2 linked regions of the Sinorhizobium fredii USDA 257 genome follow. The protein of the gene in region 1 interacts with the protein of each later gene in a pairwise test. Links are inferred from orthologs where the notes say so. Each region holds a gene or a part of one and is shown in the gene's direction. Other genes may lie near its edges.

Region 1 (3,275 bases):
AATTTCTTCGCCACGTCGACGATCTCCGAAAGCAAGCCGTCTTGGAGCCGAATCGGATCAAGCCCGAGGCCCAGGAACTTCTCGTTTTGCACGACGAGATCGTTTTCGGCCGCTTCCTTGCGCGGGTTGGGCAGCCAGGCGATTTCGGAGCCGCTGATGCTGGAAATCATCTCGGCCAGGTCGCGGACGCGGTGCGTCTCGGTCATCTGGTTGAAAATCTCGACGCGGCTGCCGCGCGCCGGGGGATTTTCAAGGGCGAGCTCGATGCAGCGGACCGAATCCTGGATGTGAATGAAGGCGCGGGTCTGGCCGCCGCTGCCGTGAACTGTCAGCGGATAGCCGATCGCCGCCTGGATCAGGAAGCGGTTGAGGACCGTGCCGTAATCGCCGTCGTAATCGAAGCGGTTGATGAGCTGCGCATGCCGCCGCGTCTGCTCCGTATGCGTGCCCCAGACGATGCCCTGGTGTAGATCCGTGATACGAAGCCCGTCATTCTTCGCGTAGAACTGGAAGAGCAGCTGATCGAGGCACTTGGTCATGTGGTAGATCGACCCCGGATTGGACGGGTAGAGGATCTCCTGGCTGACCGTCTCGCCGGCCATCGTCTCGATCCCGACCGGCAGATAGCCCTCCGGAATGGCAGCGCCGATCGTCGAATAGCCATAGACGCCCATGGTGCCGAGATGCACGAGATGGGCGTCGAGGTCGAGCTCGACCAGCGCATTCAAGAGGTTGTGGGTGGCGTTGACGTTGTTGTTGACCGTGTAGTTCTTGTGGCGGTCGCTCTTCATCGAATAGGGCGCAGCGCGCTGCTCGGCAAAGTGCACGATCGCGTCGGGGCGATGTTCGGCAAGCCACTTCTTCAGAAGTTCGTAATCGCGGGCGAGGTCGATCAGGTTGAAATGGATGCGCCGGCCGGTCTCCGCATGCCAGATGCGGGTGCGCTCCTGGATGGAGTCCATCGGCGTCAAGGATTGCACGCCGAGCTCGGTGTCGATCCAGCGGCGAGAGAGATTGTCGAGAATGTGGACGTCATGGCCCGCGTCGGACAAATGCAACGCGGTGGGCCAGCCGACAAAACCGTCGCCGCCGAGGATTGCGATCTTCATGCGCGATTCTCCTGATCGGGAAGAGGACAGGGCACCTGATAGGATAGGATTGTGACAAAGCTGCAATGCTTGCAAATGTCTTTTCGTTCCTGCACAGGAAAAGCAAAGATCCTCCCGGAGAATGCCATGTCACTGATTTCACTTGCCGGCGAGCTGACCGAGACGGGCCACCGTTTGATCCAGCGGGTCTATTACGAGGACACCGATTTCTCCGGCGTCGTCTACCACGCCCGCTACCTGCATTTCATGGAACGGGCGCGGACCGACTATCTTCGGTTGCTCGGCGTGGAACAGGCGTCACTCGCCGTCGAGGGCGATGCGGAAGGCTTGGTCTTCGTCGTTCACCGGATGGAGATCGATTTCAAGTCGCCGGCGCGCATGGACGACATCCTGTCGATCGAGACGACCACCGAGAAGGCCGGCGGCGCCAAAATGGTGCTGCAGCAGGAGATCCGCCGCGCCGGCGCGCTGTTGATCGCGGCCAAGGTGATCATCGCGGTGATCAACGGCCAGGGCCGCCCGCGCCGGTTGCCGGAGGCGCTGGCGGCGAAGTTCCTGGCGGCGCAAGGAGCCGCTGCCTGAGTTGCCCTAGCTGATTGTCGAATTCAGCATTTTCTTCGTCAGCGACTGCTTGATCTCGCCGATCTCGCGCCAGGGATCGGTGCCGGCCTCGATGCGCTCGATGATGTCGGCGATGTGGAAGGTATTGGCGGCGTCGAGGGCTTCGAGCTCGTCCCAGCTGACCGGAGTGGCGACGGGTCCGCCTGCGCGGGCGCGGGTGGAGTAGGGGGCGATCGCGGTGGCGCCGCGGTCGTTCCTCAGCCAGTCGATGAAGATCCGCCCCTTGCGCTTTGCCTTGGACATGGTGGCGACGAAATGCTCGGGGTCGCGCTCGGCGAAAGTCTGCGCAAGCCTCTTGGCGAAGCCCTTCGCCTCGTCCCATTCGGCGTGCGGACGAAGCGGCACGATGACGTGGACGCCCTTGCCGCCGGTCACCATGGCAACCGTCTTGAGGCCGATCTCGGCAAGTTCGTCGCGGAGCGTGGTGGCGGCTGCCTTCACTGTGGCGAAGTCGACGCTCGGATCGGGATCGAGGTCGAAGACCAGGCGATCAGGTTTTTCCAGGCGGTCGATCGTTGCACCCCAGATGTGAAACTCGAGCGTGCCCATCTGCACGGCGGCGACGAGACCCTTGGCGTCGTGGACATACATGTAGTTTTCGGTCTCGCCCGATGATTCCGTGATCGGCACTTCCCGGATCGCCTCCGGGAAACCCTCGTTTGCATGCTTCTGGAAGAAACATTGCCGCTGCCCGCCCTGGGGGCAACGCACCAGCGAAACGGGATGGTCTGCGGCGAAGGGCAGCATCCGCTCCGCGACGACGGCATAGTAGCGGGCGAGATCGATCTTGGTGATGCCCTGACCCTCGAAAAGGATCCGGTCGGGGTGCGAGATGTGGACGCCGAGGATATCGGCATCGCCCTTGGTGGGCGACGCCGTACGGGTCTTGGCTGAGGATTTGCCCTTCGCGGCCCCCGGCTCGGCGTCTGTCGGTTTCGCTGTTTCCAGTTTCACGGTCTTGGCCTCCCTGTCCTCGCGCAATCCCTCGAACGAGCCGTGGCGGATATGTCCGTCAGCGGTGAACTCTGCGAAGTCCACCTCAGCGACGAGGTCGGGCTTCAGCCAGACGGCATCTCGGCTCCTTTCGCGCGGCACTTGATCGAAGGGCGATGTCGGACGTTGGCGCTTCGCAAAGGCCGCGGCAAGCTCCTCCATCACCTTTTCGCCGAAGCCGGTGCCGACGCCGCCCCGATAGATCAGCTTGCCGCCCTCGAAGGTGCCGAGAAGAAGCGAGGCGAAGGCGCGCCCTTTCTTGGTCGAGGGGGTGTAGCCGCCGATGACGAATTCCTGGCGTTTCGTGCATTTCACCTTCAGCCAGCTTCGCGTGCGGCCGCTGCGGTAGGGGGCCTTCGCCTCCTTGGCGATGATGCCTTCCTGGCCGGCCTTGCATATTGCCGCCAGGATGTGCTCGCCATTGCCGCGGACATGCTCGCTGTACTGGATGGTCGCCGTGGTGCCGAGCGAGTCGAGCAGCGCCGCCAGCTTCTCTTTCCTTTCGACGAGCGGCCGGCGGCTGAGGTCCTTTTCATCGAGTTCGATCAGGTC
Region 2 (3,195 bases), 4.5 Mb from region 1 along the record:
GCCAATGATGTGACGACTCTCTATGAGATCGGTTCGGGCAAGGTGCTGACCGGTCTCGCCCGACGGATCGACAAGAACGTCAACGGCATTGCCGTCAATACCCCTGCCGATATCGACGCGGCGCTTGCCGCCCTTCTGGCCTGAACGCCCCAATCAAGCGCCCATTATTAAGGGAGAAATCCATGTTCGATCTTTCCGGCCGCAAGGCTCTCGTCACCGGCGCATCCGGCGGCATCGGCGAGGAAATCGCCCGCATGCTGCACGCCCAGGGGGCCATTGTCGGCCTCCACGGCACCCGCGTCGAGAAGCTCGAGGCACTTGCCAATACACTTGGCGAGCGCGTCCAGATCTTCCCGGCAAATCTTTCCGATCGTGCCGAAGTCAAGGCGCTCGGCGAGAAGGCGGAGACCGAACTCGGCGGCGTGGACATCCTCGTCAACAACGCCGGCATCACCAAGGACGGCCTTTTCGTCCGGATGAGCGACGATGACTGGGACAATGTCCTGGAGGTCAACCTAACGGCCGTCTTCCGGCTGACCCGTGAGCTGACGCATCCGATGATGCGCCGGCGCTTCGGCCGCATCGTCAACATCACCTCCGTCGTCGGCGTGACCGGCAATCCGGGCCAGGCCAACTACTGCGCGTCGAAGGCTGGCATGATCGGTTTCTCCAAGTCGCTCGCCCAGGAAATCGCCACCCGCAACGTCACCGTCAACTGCGTTGCCCCAGGCTTCATCGAAAGTGCGATGACGGGAAAGCTCAACGAGAAGCAGAAGGAAGGCATCATGGCGGCGATCCCGATGCGCCGGATGGGAAGCGGTGCCGAAGTCGCCTCCGCCGTCGCGTATCTCGCTTCCAGCGAAGCGGGATACGTCACCGGACAGACCATTCACGTCAATGGCGGCATGGCGATGATCTGACCTGCGGTTTTCGGCGGCCGGGTGATGCAACCCGCGACCTGCCGCCGGACGCTCGCGCAACGCCTTTGCGCGTGGATGCCAAATGCCTGAAATTCAATGTTGAGCAAGCGAATGTCGGGCATTTTCGGACTTTGCGGCAGACTTAAACCGTGTTAATCGGGCCATGACTGTGCGCAGTCGACCGGTCCGGCCAGGTGGTCCGGCAGCCTCTGCTGCCACGGGTTTCCGCGGTTTTCGGTTGAATGGATTGCTCGGTGGGCCATCTTGGTCTATCAGGCGTGAATGAGTACCGGCGCCAAAAATGGCGCCGCAGAGAAAACGAAGGTCGAGGAACTCCGACATGAGCGATATCGCAGAACGCGTGAAGAAAATTGTTATTGATCATCTTGGCGTCGATGCCGAAAAAGTGAGCGAAGGCGCAAGCTTCATCGATGACCTCGGCGCGGACTCGCTCGACACGGTCGAACTGGTCATGGCTTTCGAAGAGGAATTCGGCGTCGAGATCCCGGACGACGCGGCGGATTCGATCCTGACCGTCGGCGACGCCGTCAAGTTCATCGAGAAGGCCCAGGCCTAATCGTTGCTGCGGCCTCGAGGCCGCCGGCGGGCCGCAACTCGCGGCCCGTACAGCCCGGGGGATGTGGGCTGGCCCGCCTTAATTGCGGGTCGCGATCAGCAAAGCGCTCCCGCCTTTCCCTCTGATCGTCAAAGCTGCAAGGGATGCAGGGATCGGGCTCGTCGCATGCGTTCCGGTTCGGCTCCGGAATGGAACAATCAGGGTGGGTCACGGGCATGAGACGTGTCGTTATCACCGGTACCGGCATGGTATCTCCTTTGGGTTGCGGAACCGAGGTTAGCTGGTCGCGTCTTGTTGCCGGCGGCAACGCGGCGCGCCGGGTTACCGAGTTCGAGGTCGAGGACCTACCCGCCAAGATCGCCTGCCGCATCCCCTTCGGCGACGGTTCCGACGGTACATTCAATGCCGACGACTGGATGGAGCCCAAGGAGCAGCGCAAGGTCGACCCCTTCATCGTCTATGCGATGGCGGCCGCCGACATGGCGCTGGCGGACGCCGGCTGGAAGCCGGAAAGCGACGAGGACCAGATTGCAACCGGCGTGCTGATCGGCTCCGGCATCGGCGGCCTGGAAGGGATCGTCGAGGGCGGCTATACGCTCCGCGACAAGGGCCCGCGCCGGCTTTCGCCCTTCTTCATCCCCGGTCGCCTGATCAATCTTGCCTCAGGCCAGGTTTCGATCCGGCACAAGTTGCGCGGTCCGAACCACTCGGTCGTCACGGCCTGTTCGACCGGCGCGCACGCGATCGGCGACGCAAGCCGCCTGATCGCGCTCGGTGACGCCGACGTGATGGTGGCGGGCGGAACCGAATCGCCGATCTGCCGTATCTCGCTGGCGGGCTTTGCCGCCTGCAAGGCACTCTCGACGCAGCACAATGACAATCCGGAAAAGGCATCGCGTCCCTATGACGCCGATCGCGACGGCTTCGTCATGGGCGAGGGGGCCGGCATCGTCATTCTCGAGGAGCTCGAGCACGCAAAGGCGCGCGGCGCCAAGATCTACGCCGAAGTGGTCGGCTACGGCCTTTCCGGAGACGCCTTCCACATCACCGCTCCATCGGAGGATGGTGACGGCGCCTATCGTTGCATGCAGATGGCGCTGAAGCGCGCTGGCCTGACGGCTGCCGACGTCGACTACATCAACGCGCACGGTACATCCACCATGGCCGATACGATCGAGCTCGGTGCGGTCGAGCGACTGGTCGGCGACAGCGCCTCGAAGATCTCGATGTCTTCGACGAAATCGGCGATCGGTCATCTGCTCGGGGCCGCCGGCGCGGTCGAGGCGATTTTTTCGGCACTGGCAATTCGCGACAACGTCGCTCCGCCGACGCTCAATCTCGACAATCCGTCGGTCGAGTCGAAGATCGACCTGGTGCCGCACGTTGCCCGCAAGCGCGAAATCAACGTCGCCCTGTCGAATTCCTTCGGTTTCGGCGGCACCAATGCATCGCTGGTGCTCTGCCGCTACAAGGGCGACTGATACCGTGGGAGTGGCTCCGGCAGCGTGAGCGGAAAAGCCGGTCGCGCTTTCCATTAGCGCGTCGGAGCTTGATCCCGTTTTTTGCCGCAATGCTCGCTACAAGCTGTCGGCGGGAGATGCCGTGTGGGCGTCGCCCCGATTGGCTATGTTCGCGCAAGGCACATCTGACAATTGTAGAACACCTATTGCTCTGACACATTTGTGCACGTTTACGCTC

The links.
Region 2: the proteins of ybgC (region 1) and USDA257_RS04225 interact in binary tests that used the Escherichia coli proteins (3 or more experiments, as listed by UniProt). The link is inferred for Sinorhizobium fredii USDA 257 from one-to-one orthologs.

Annotation. Positions count from the first base shown.
Region 1 is NC_018000.1:5,400,157-5,403,431, reverse strand. The notes cover bases 6-2,963. They hold ybgC (tol-pal system-associated acyl-CoA thioesterase), read left to right. Parts: upstream 6-1,235; coding sequence 1,236-1,691; downstream 1,692-2,963. Other genes in these bases: ligD (DNA ligase D), read right to left, coding at 1,698-2,963; USDA257_RS25395 (NAD-dependent epimerase/dehydratase family protein), read right to left, coding at 6-1,109. In the rest of the region: more of USDA257_RS25395, read right to left, coding at 1-5; more of ligD, read right to left, coding at 2,964-3,275.
Region 2 is NC_018000.1:905,328-908,522, forward strand. The notes cover bases 1-2,878. They hold USDA257_RS04225 (acyl carrier protein), read left to right. Parts: upstream 1-1,260; coding sequence 1,261-1,497; downstream 1,498-2,878. Other genes in these bases: fabD (ACP S-malonyltransferase), read left to right, coding at 1-144; fabG (3-oxoacyl-[acyl-carrier-protein] reductase), read left to right, coding at 183-920; fabF (beta-ketoacyl-ACP synthase II), read left to right, coding at 1,713-2,878. In the rest of the region: more of fabF, read left to right, coding at 2,879-2,978. UniProt on the Escherichia coli protein: Carrier of the growing fatty acid chain in fatty acid biosynthesis.